2 regions of the Microbacterium sp. T3-8 genome follow, and region 1 is predicted to be linked to the other one. Evidence: predicted binding sites of a transcription regulator. Region 1 holds the regulator's gene; the other holds the start of a gene.
The links. The regulator LexA, encoded in region 1, represses DNA repair genes until DNA is damaged. The targets are predictions, from matches to a motif close to TCGAACANNTGTTCGA.

Region 2: the regulator LexA is predicted to act here: its motif matches at 2,860-2,875, upstream of recA (recombinase RecA).

What each region holds. Positions count from the first base shown of each region.
Region 1 covers NZ_AP027918.1:2,549,579-2,554,764, forward strand. The annotation lists gene ACZ5Y9_RS12200 (histidinol-phosphate transaminase) at 1-1,031, opposite strand, end outside; gene ACZ5Y9_RS12205 (LysM peptidoglycan-binding domain-containing protein) at 1,109-1,471, opposite strand; gene lexA (transcriptional repressor LexA) at 1,781-2,467, shown strand; gene ACZ5Y9_RS12215 (S9 family peptidase) at 2,515-4,380, shown strand; gene smpB (SsrA-binding protein SmpB) at 4,388-4,864, opposite strand; gene ftsX (permease-like cell division protein FtsX) at 4,960-5,186, opposite strand, start outside.
Region 2 covers NZ_AP027918.1:1,790,262-1,795,447, reverse strand. The annotation lists gene miaB (tRNA (N6-isopentenyl adenosine(37)-C2)-methylthiotransferase MiaB) at 1-845, opposite strand, end outside; gene ACZ5Y9_RS08425 (regulatory protein RecX) at 893-1,366, opposite strand; gene recA (recombinase RecA) at 1,612-2,661, opposite strand; gene ACZ5Y9_RS08415 (DUF3046 domain-containing protein) at 2,931-3,155, opposite strand; gene ACZ5Y9_RS08410 (helix-turn-helix domain-containing protein) at 3,180-3,488, opposite strand; gene ACZ5Y9_RS08405 (CinA family protein) at 3,630-4,115, opposite strand; gene pgsA (CDP-diacylglycerol--glycerol-3-phosphate 3-phosphatidyltransferase) at 4,112-4,687, opposite strand; gene ACZ5Y9_RS08395 (DNA translocase FtsK) at 4,687-5,186, opposite strand, start outside.

The DNA.
Region 1 (5,186 bases):
TCGGTGCCCGCGGTGACGCGCAGGTGGCCGGGGATCCCGACGTCTCGGACGAGCACGCCCTGCTCGTAGAGACGCTGCCACGTGACCTTCGGATCGGAGACGCCGCCGAACAGCACGAAGTTGGACCAGGACTCGTGAGGCGTGTATCCGAGCGCCTCGAGCGTCGCTGTGATGCGATCGCGCTGCGCGACGATCTCCTCGACCATGCCCAGCATGACGTCGGAGTTGCGCAGCGCGGCGACCGCGGCCGCCTGGGTGAGCGCGCTCAGGTGGTACGGCAATCGCACGAGACGCAGGGCGTCGATGAACGCGGGATCGGCGGCCAGGTATCCCACCCGCGCTCCGGCGAAGGCGAAGGCCTTGCTCATCGTGCGCGACACCGCGAGCCGCGGGCGTCCCTCCAGCAGCGTGAGCGCCGAGGGTGCGTCGTGCGGAGCGAACTCCTGATAGGCCTCGTCGACCACGACCACACCGCGCGCGGCGGCATAGACGGCCTCGATGACGTCGAGTCCGAGCGGCGTCCCCGTCGGATTGTTCGGCGAGCACAGGAGCACCACGTCGGGATCGACCTGCTCGATCTGAGCGACCGCCTCTTCCGGGGTGATCGTGTAGTCGGGTTGGCGCTCCCCCGCCACCCAGCTCGCGCCCGTCCCCTGGGCCAGCAGGGGGTACATCGAGTAGGTCGGGGCGAAGCCGAAGACCGTCCGCCCCGGGCCGGCGAAAGCCTGGAGGATGTGCTGGAGCACCTCGTTCGAGCCGTTGCCCGCCCAGATCTGCGAGGCGTCGAGGCCGTGACCGAGGTACTGCGCGAAGCCCTCACGGAGAGCCGTGAACTCGCGGTCGGGGTAGCGATTCACGTCGCGGAGCGCGACCGCGATGTCGTCGAGGATGTCGCTCGCCACGGCATCCGGTACGGGATGCGTGTTCTCGTTGACGTTCAGAGCGATCGGGAGCGGCGCCTGAGGTGCCCCATACGGGGTGAGCCCTCGGAGATCGTCGCGGAGAGGGAGATCATCGAGCGAAGAAGTCACCACTCCATGCTAGGCCGCACGGCCGGGGCCGCTCTCCGCGTTACCGCCTTTTGCGGTGGGGACGACGGCCGGACGAGTCAGCTCGCGTACTCCGCGGGGATCGACAGCTCCTGGCCGATCTGCAGCACGCCGCCCTGCAGCATGTTGAGACGAGTGATCTCGCCGATCACCTCGCGCGGGTCGGACTCGGGCGAGACCTCGGCCGCGATCGACCACAGCGTGTCGCCGGGCATCACGGTGACCGTCTCGAACGTCACCGTGCCGACCCCCTCGCCGGTCGCCAGCGCGCTGCCGCCGCTGAGCGCGGCGAAGGCGATGCCGACTGCGAGAGGAAGCGCAGCCAGAGCGAGCAGCACACGACGACCGCGCGCCGTCAGCCGGAGACGCGTCGCCGGGCGGACCGGACGGACGGCTGCGGTGCTGAAGGTGATGCTGCTCATGTCGTTCTCCTCTGCCTTGCTCCGGTGAACCGGAGGTCTGTCATCACCCGCGAGCGATGACCACGTTGGCGTAGCGTTCGCATCCGCCTCTCGGCCGGGAGGGGCGAGTGCGAAGCTACGTTCCGAAGGTATCTTCGAATTCGAATATCTGTCAAGCTTTCTTCGAAATCACGTTCGCGATTTCACCGACACGCTCGAACAGATCTTCCACATCCGCGCTTTTCTCGGATACGGTTTCGATACCAACACCGAACCACGGGCCTCCGACATTCGAAGAAGGACGCCGGAATCGCGCACCGAAGGAGCATCATGAGCGAGATCACCGCCCCCGATCCCGAGGCACCGCGCACACGCCGTCGGAAGAGCCTGAGCCCCAAGCAGATGGCCATTCTCGAGGTGATCCAGGCGTCGATCGCCCAGCAGGGGTATCCGCCGAGCATGCGCGAGATCGGCGACGCCGTCGGGCTCAAGTCGCTCTCGAGCGTGACCCACCAACTCGGCCAGCTCGAGCTCAGCGGCTACCTGCGTCGCGATCCCGGCAAGACGCGTGCGATGGAGGTCCTGATCGATCTCCCCGGCACGAGCACCGAGAACCCCGCCGATGTCGCCACTCCCGTGGGCGACGCTGCTCTGGTGCCCCTCGTCGGTCGCATCGCCGCCGGCGTCCCGATCACGGCCGACCAACACGTCGAGGAGATCTTCCCCCTGCCGCGACAGCTCGTCGGCAAGGGCGACCTGTTCATGCTCAAGGTCTCGGGCGAGTCCATGATCGACGCGGCGATCTGCGACGGCGACTGGGTCGTCGTCCGCTCCCAGCACACCGCCGAGAACGGCGAGATCGTGGCGGCGATGCTCGACGGCGAGGCGACGGTCAAGACCTTCCGGCGCCGCGACGGCCACACCTGGCTGCTTCCGCGCAACTCGGCGTTCGAACCGATCCTCGGCGACGAAGCCGTCGTCCTCGGAAAGGTCGTCGCCGTCCTCCGCGCGGTCTGACGCATACCCGGGCCCGGCGCGCTCGCGTCGACGCATAGGCTCGAAGCATGTCGTCACCGTACGGTTCCTGGTCCTCGCCCTTCACCCCGGCATCCGTCGCCGCGGCCTCCCCGCGCCTCGACGGAGCACGATTCGTCGGCGAGGAGATCTGGTGGGCGGAGTCCGTGCCCGCCGAGGGCGGTCGCATGACGGTGCGCTCATCGCTCGGACATGAGGTGCTCCCGGCCCCCTGGAGCGCTCGATCGCGCGTGCACGAGTACGGCGGTGGAGCATGGACGGCGGACGCCGATGGCACCCTCTTCTTCGTCCAGGCCGACGATCAGCGCGTCTACCGGCTCGGTCGCGGCACGGAGCCTGTCGCTCTCACTCCTCCGGGCCCCGCCCACGGCGGGCTGCGTGTGCAGGGCAGCCGCCTTCTCGCCGTCCGCGAGGATCTGACCTCGACGGAGCACCGTCGGGCGATCGTCGAGATCCCGACCGACGGATCTGCCGCGGAGTCCCCGTCCGCCGTCATCGTGCACGCCGAGAGCGGCGCCTTCTACGCCCATCCCTCCCTCTCCCCCGACGGCACGAAACTGGCCTGGGTCGAATGGTCGGGCGAGCGGATGCCGTGGGACGAAGCGCACCTGCGTCTGCGTGACCTGCGCTCCGGCGAGACGGGCTCGGTGTCCACGCGTGCGGCCCTGCAGCCGGAGTGGACATCCGAGAACGAACTCCTCTTCGCGGACGACCGCGACGGGCGCTGGGCCGTGCACCGTGTCACCGTCGACGGGATCGCCCCCACGGCCGCGCCGGCCCCTCTCACCTCCGCCGACGCCGACACCGGCTACGGACTGTGGGTGCTCGGCAATCGCTGGTTCCAGCCTCTCGATGACGGGCGCCTCGTGGCCGTGCGCACGAACGGCCGCGACGAGATCGTCGTCCTCTCCGGCGACGGTTCCGAGCGACGCGTCGAGGTGCCGTGCGACGGGCACGTGAGCATCGATGACGTCGTCGGCTCGCTCGTCCTGCTCTCGGGGAACGGATCGGGCGTCACCTCCGGGGTGTGGTGCGCCGATCTCGACACGGGTGCCGTCGTCGCGGTCCGCGGAGGCGAGGCCGTCGATCCCGCGTGGATGCCGCCGCCCCTCGCTCTCACCTTCGACGGCCGTCACGGCCCGGTGCACGCCTACGCGTATCCGCCCGCGAACCCGGGTGCTGCGGCATCTGCCGACGAACTCCCGCCGTACCTGGTGCTGGTGCACGGCGGCCCGACCGCTCACGTCACCGGGGCGACCTCGGCGGCGCTCGCGTTCTACACGAGCCGCGGGATCGGGGTGCTCGACGTCAACTACGGCGGGTCGACCGGCTATGGACGCGCCTATCGCGAGCGGCTCGACCGCCAGTGGGGCATCGTCGACGTCGACGACGTTATCGCTGCGGCGCACGGCCTCGCGGCGGCGGGCCTCGCGGACCCGACGCGCATCGCGATCCGCGGAGGCTCGGCCGGTGGTTGGACGGTCCTCTCCGCGCTCGTGCGCGGGGGCGCGTTCGCGGCGGGCATCTCGCGCTACGGCGTCTCCGACCTCAGGATGCTCGTCGCCGACTCCCACGACTTCGAGAAGCACTACATCGACGGCCTGGTCGGTCCGCTCCCGGCATCCGAGGAGCTGTACATCGAACGCTCGCCCCTGACGCACGCCGACCGGATCGACGTTCCGGTGCTCCTGCTCCAGGGAGCCGATGACATCGTGGTGCCTCCGTCGCAGTCCGAGGCGATCCGCGATGCGCTCGCCCGACGGGGCGTCGATCACGAGTACGTGCTCTACCCCGGAGAGGGGCACGGCTTCCGGCGCGCGGAGACGGTCGTCGATGCCCTCGAACGCGAACTCGCGTTCCTGGGTCGGGCGTTCGGCTTCACGCCGTCGCCGTGACCTGCGGCTATTCGCCGACGCGGTTGCGCAGTCGCATCGCGCGTTCCGCTTCGCGCGTGTCCTGACGCTCACGGAGCGTCTGGCGCTTGTCGTACTCGCGCTTGCCCTTGGCGAGTGCGATCTCGACCTTGGCGCGACCGTCGGAGAAGTACAGCTTGAGCGGGATCAGCGTATAACCGCCCGCGGAGACCGCGTGGGCGATCTTCGCGATCTCCTCGCGGTGCAGCAGCAGCTTGCGGATGCGCTTGGCCGAATGGTTCGTCCAGTGCCCCTGCGAGTACTCGGGGATGTGCACGGAGTCGAGGAAGACCTCGTTGCCCTTGACGAACGCGTAACCGTCCGAGAGGTTCGCACGCCCCTGGCGCAGTGACTTGACTTCGGTGCCGGTGAGCACCATCCCTGCCTCGTACGACTTCTCGATGTTGTAGTCGTGACGTGCGCGACGATTGGTCGCGATGACCTTCTCCCCGCGTTCCCTGGGCATGATGCTCTCCTGATCCGTGTCGTGCGCTCGCACAACAGCCTTTCAGCATACCTGCGTCACGTGCCTCCGAGCCACTTCCGACCCGGCCGAGATGGTCAGGTGCGCAACCAGCGCCGGATCGCGAAGCCCGCCGAGAGTGCGGCGAGCACGACGCCGATGCCGATCAGCACCGGCACGACCCACGCGGCATCCTGCATTCCGATCCAGGTCGTGATGAAGGGCACGCGTCCCCGCAGGTAGCCGTTCACACCGAAGTGCACGCCCGCGAGGATCGCCGCACTCGCGAGCGCCGATCCCAGCAGGGCGGCGAAGACGCCTTCGA
Region 2 (5,186 bases), 760 kb from region 1:
TGCAGCTGCGGCATCACGTTGGGCGTCTCGGCCATCGCATCGATCACATCGTCGGTGAACGCGGCGGGATGCGGGCTGGTGAAGCGGATGCGCTCGAGCCCTTCGATCTCGCCGGCGGCACGCAGCAGCTTGCTGAACGCCTGACGATCACCGAACTCGACCCCGTAGGAGTTGACGTTCTGTCCGAGGAGGGTGACCTCGATCGCTCCGTCCTCGACGAGCAGTCGGATCTCGTTGAGGATGTCGCCGGGACGCCGGTCCTTCTCCTTGCCGCGCAGGCTCGGCACGATGCAGAAGGTGCAGGTGTTGTTGCAGCCCACCGAGATCGACACCCAGCCGCTGTGCGCGGCGTCGCGCTTGGTGGGGAGCGTGGAGGGGAACACTTCGAGCGACTCGAGGATCTCGAGTTCGGCATCGCCGTTGTGGCGTGCGCGCTCGAGGAGACGCGGCAGCGAACCCATGTTGTGCGTGCCGAAGACGACATCGACCCACGGAGCCTTGTCGAGCACGGTCTGCTTGTCCATCTGCGCGAGACATCCGCCGACCGCGATCTGCATTCCGTCCTTGCGGCGCTTGACGCCTGCGAGCTGGCCGAGTGTTCCGTAGAGCTTCCCCGCCGCGTTGTCGCGCACCGCGCAGGTGTTGATGATGACGACATCGGCTTCGTCACCGGCCGCGGCGCGAACGTAGCCTGCACTCTCCAGTGAGCCGGAGAGACGCTCGGAATCGTGCACGTTCATCTGGCAGCCGAACGTGCGTACTTCGTAGGATCTCTGACGACCGTCGGCGTCGACGGCTGCCGACGACGAGGTGATGATCGTCGGTTCACTGCGCGGAGTAGTCATGATCTCTCCATTGTACGAGCGGGAGACGGCTCCTCCGGGCTGACGCGTCAGTCCGACTCGACGAAGCGCACGCCAGAGCTCTTCGTCCCGAACGATGCCTCGTTCAACGCCGTCTTCGCCGCGTTCGTCGCGACGGATCCGCCGTACCCACGACGAGCGAGCTGTCCGAGCAGACGCCGGAGAGCGGTGTCGTGGTCGAGGCGGCTGAGCGAGCGGGCCTTGGTGCGAGCGAACTCCAGCGCGCGCTCCGCGTCGTCGTCCGGCAGTTCGTCGAGCGCTGCGGCGATCACGTCGCGCGGGATCCCGCGCTGCGAGAGGGAGCGGGAGATGGCGACGCGACCCTGGCCCTTGCGATCGACCCCCGCGGCCACGAGCATCTGCGCGAGCTCGTGATCGTCGAGGTACCGGCGCCGGAGGAAGTCGTCGATGACGTCGTCGATCTGTGTGCCATCGAGCCCGTGAGTCCTCAAGACCTGCCGGGCCTCGGAGACCGACAGCGATCGAGTACGGAGCTTGCGCACCAGACTCTCTTCGGCCGCTTTTCGAACCTCGACCGGGTCCAGCGCATCGTCGCCGGGAATTCGGTCGTCGACGAACGACACGAGTGAGACGGAAGCGGATACTGGAGCGGGTGGCTCCACCGCTGTATCGGGAGTCTTCGCGGTCGCGGTCGGCGGGGTGACGCCCCGCGCTCCGAAAAGAGGGATGACGGGGGCGACCCGCCCGATGTCCTGATGCGGACCGCCCCCGTTCTCACCGTTCATGATCAGGCCGGGCGACGCTCGGCGAGCTCATCTGCCGGAGCCGCGGGAGCAGCCGCGCCACCAATGCCGAGCTTCTGCAGGATCTGCGTCTCAATGGCGAGTGCCACGTCGGTGTTGTTCAGCAGGAACGTACGGGCGTTCTCCTTGCCCTGGCCGAGCTGGTCACCGTCGTAGGTGTACCACGACCCCGACTTCTTGACGATTCCGTGCTCGACGCCGAAGTCGATCAGGCTACCCTCGCGCGAGATGCCCACTCCGTAGAGGATGTCGAACTCCGCCTGCTTGAAGGGCGGGGCCATCTTGTTCTTGACGACCTTCACGCGGGTACGGTTACCCACCGCGTCGGTGCCGTCCTTCAGGGTCTCGATACGACGGATATCGAGGCGAACCGATGCATAGAACTTGAGCGCCTTACCACCGGCGGTCGTTTCGGGAGAGCCGAAGAACACACCGATCTTCTCGCGCAGCTGGTTGATGAAGATCATCGTGGTGTTGGTCTGGTTAAGACCACCGGTGAGCTTGCGAAGCGCCTGCGACATCAGTCGCGCCTGCAGACCCACGTGCGAGTCGCCCATCTCACCTTCGATCTCGGCGCGGGGCACGAGCGCTGCCACGGAGTCGATGACGATCAGATCGATGGCACCGGAGCGCACGAGCATGTCGGCGATCTCGAGCGCCTGCTCACCCGTGTCGGGCTGCGAGACGAGCAGTGCGTCGATGTCGACGCCGAGCTTGGCGGCGTAATCGGGGTCGAGCGCGTGCTCGGCATCGATGAACGCCGCGATACCACCGGCGCGCTGGGCGTTGGCGATCGCGTGCAGCGTGAGCGTGGTCTTACCCGAGGACTCCGGGCCGTAGATCTCGACGATGCGGCCACGCGGGAGGCCTCCGACGCCGAGAGCGACGTCGAGGGCGATGGAGCCGGTGGGGATGACTGCGACGGGTGCGCGCTCGTCGCTGCCCAGCCGCATGACCGAGCCCTTTCCGAACTGGCGGTCGATCTGGGCGAGTGCGGTCTCGAGGGACTTCTCGCGGTCGGCGGGAGATGGCATGTCGTGCTCCTTCTGCTTCGCGTGGTGCCGCCTGTAGGCTGTCGCGGCGCTTCCGGCTGGAAGCAACTCTCCGACAAGGCGTATGGCTCGGTGGCCATGTCTTCACCGTACGAGGAGCCTCCGACATTGCGTCGTCGAGTCACACGAACAGTGGAAAACACGAACGTCTGAACCACTGTGCAGAAGACTACGCTCGCTTCGAACGAATATTCGACGACACGCCGCATCCCGGCATCCGATCTCGACATCGATCGAACGCATGCGCGAATTCAGCGCCGACGCGGCTCCAGCCGGCCGGCACCGTGCCGTCGGTTCTCGGGCACTTCCATCTCGTCGCAGAGCGCGAACCAGATCTCCCGCGGGGGCATCCCCGCAGCCAGAGCCTCTTTCGCCGTGCGACCGGCGAGCGGGGTCAGCACCAGATCGTTCAACACCGACGACGTGCGGCCGGGGAACTCGTCCTCGACGGCACGCAGGAACTCACTTCGACGCATCGCGTAACGACGGGGTGCGTGGGATCAGTGGAGCGAGAGCTCGGGCTCGATCGAGGCGACCAGATCGTCGGGAACGACGTCGGGGAACACCTGGATGCCCTCGAGCACGGAGATGCGATCTCCGACCTCGCGCATGATGGTGGAGATGGGGACGTCGAGCGCATCGGCGACGGAGGCGAGGATCTCGCTCGACGCTTCCTTCTGACCGCGCTCCACTTCGCTCAGATAGCCGAGCGCCACGGAAGCCTTGCTCGCGACCTGCCGAAGGGTGCGCCCCTTCTGCAGACGGAAGTCCCTCAGCACATCGCCGATTTCCTGTCGTACAAGAATCATCGGAACCTCCTCCCCAATCGGTTTCTCGGAGTCTCCCCCGAAGTGATGGCCAGTATAACCTCGCCGACCTTCATAAAATCTACAACTGCACTCTGTGGTTTGAGTGTGAGCACGAAATCAATAACCTCGTCGCGACGGCGACTATTCCCGGGACAGCTCTCGGAGCATCTCGAGGGCGGCTCGAACGGACGCCGACCGGATCCGATTCCGGTCACCGGGGAAGAGGAACGATCGCGCCTCGATGCGCTCCGGCGTGGCGACGGCGATGTGCACGGTTCCGACCGATTGCCCGTCGGGCGAGACGGGGCCGGCGATTCCCGTCGTCGCGACGCCGACCGCCGCGTCGATGCCGTCCACACTCACGGCGTGCCGGACGCCCCGCGCCATCTGGCGTGCGACCTCCGGATGCACGGGGCCCTCTCGGTCGAGGAGCGACTCGTCCACCCCGAGCAGCGTGTGCTTGACCGGCGTCGCGTACGCCACCACTCCTCCGAGGACCACGGTGGACGCACCCGGCACGCCGACGAGTTCGGCGATCACCGCCCCGCCCGTGAGCGATTCCGCCACGCCGAGTGTCCAGCCGCGACGCCCGAGCGTCTCGATCACGGATGCCGCGAGGTCGGTCATCGACTCCGACGCGCCCCGCGCACCTGGGCGACGACGTAGTCGATCCCGCTCCAGATGGTCAGCACCAGCACCACGAGCATGAGCACGAAGGTGATGAGGGTCCAGGCGGGAAGGCCGATCACCACGTGCAGAGGCATCAGTGCCCAGGCGAGAGCGACACCCTGTACAGCGGTCTTGACCTTGCCCATCCATGCCGCGGCGACGACGTGCTCGTTGACGATCATCAGGCGATGGATCGTGATGCCCCACTCGCGAACGAGGATGATCGCGACGATCCACCAGGACACCTCGCCGAGGATCGCGAGTCCGATGAAACCCGCGCCCGTCAACAGCTTGTCGGCGATCGGGTCCCAGAGCTTGCCGAAATCGCTGACGATCTCGTAGCGGCGGGCGAGGTAGCCGTCGACCCAGTCGGTCGAGATGGCGAAGATGAACAGGATGGCCGCAGTCCAGCGCAGCGCGAGATCGGGAACCCCGTAGGTACCCCCGAGCAGGAGCAGTACGAAGAACACCACCGCGAGCGGGATGCGCGCGATGGTGATCGCGTTGGGCAGCTGCCGAGGAATCGCCATCAGTCGCGTCCCGTCAGGCCCCAGGCGTCTTCATCGCCCTCGGCCTCGACGACGGGAAGACCCTCGAACTGCGCGTCGAGAGGATCGGAGGCCATCGCCGCCGCCGGTGCCGGGGCGGGAGCCGCCGGCGCCGCGTTGGGCGTCGCGGGAACGTCCTCACCGCGCAGCTTCGCCATCACTCCCCCGAGCTGCTCCGCCGTGACGAGCACGTCACGAGCCTTGGAACCCTCGGACGGGCCGACGATCTCGCGCGACTCGAGCAGATCCATCAGGCGTCCGGCCTTGGCGAAGCCGACGCGGAGCTTGCGCTGCAGCATCGAGGTCGAACCGAACTGCGAGGAGACAACCAGCTCGGCGGCGGCCAACAGCAGCTCGAGGTCGTCGCCGATGTCTTCGTCGACCTCCTTCTTGCGCGGCTCCAGCGCCTCCTGGACGTCGTTGCGGTACTCGGGCCGGGCCTGTCGCGTCACGTGCTTGACGACCGCGTCGATCTCCTTCT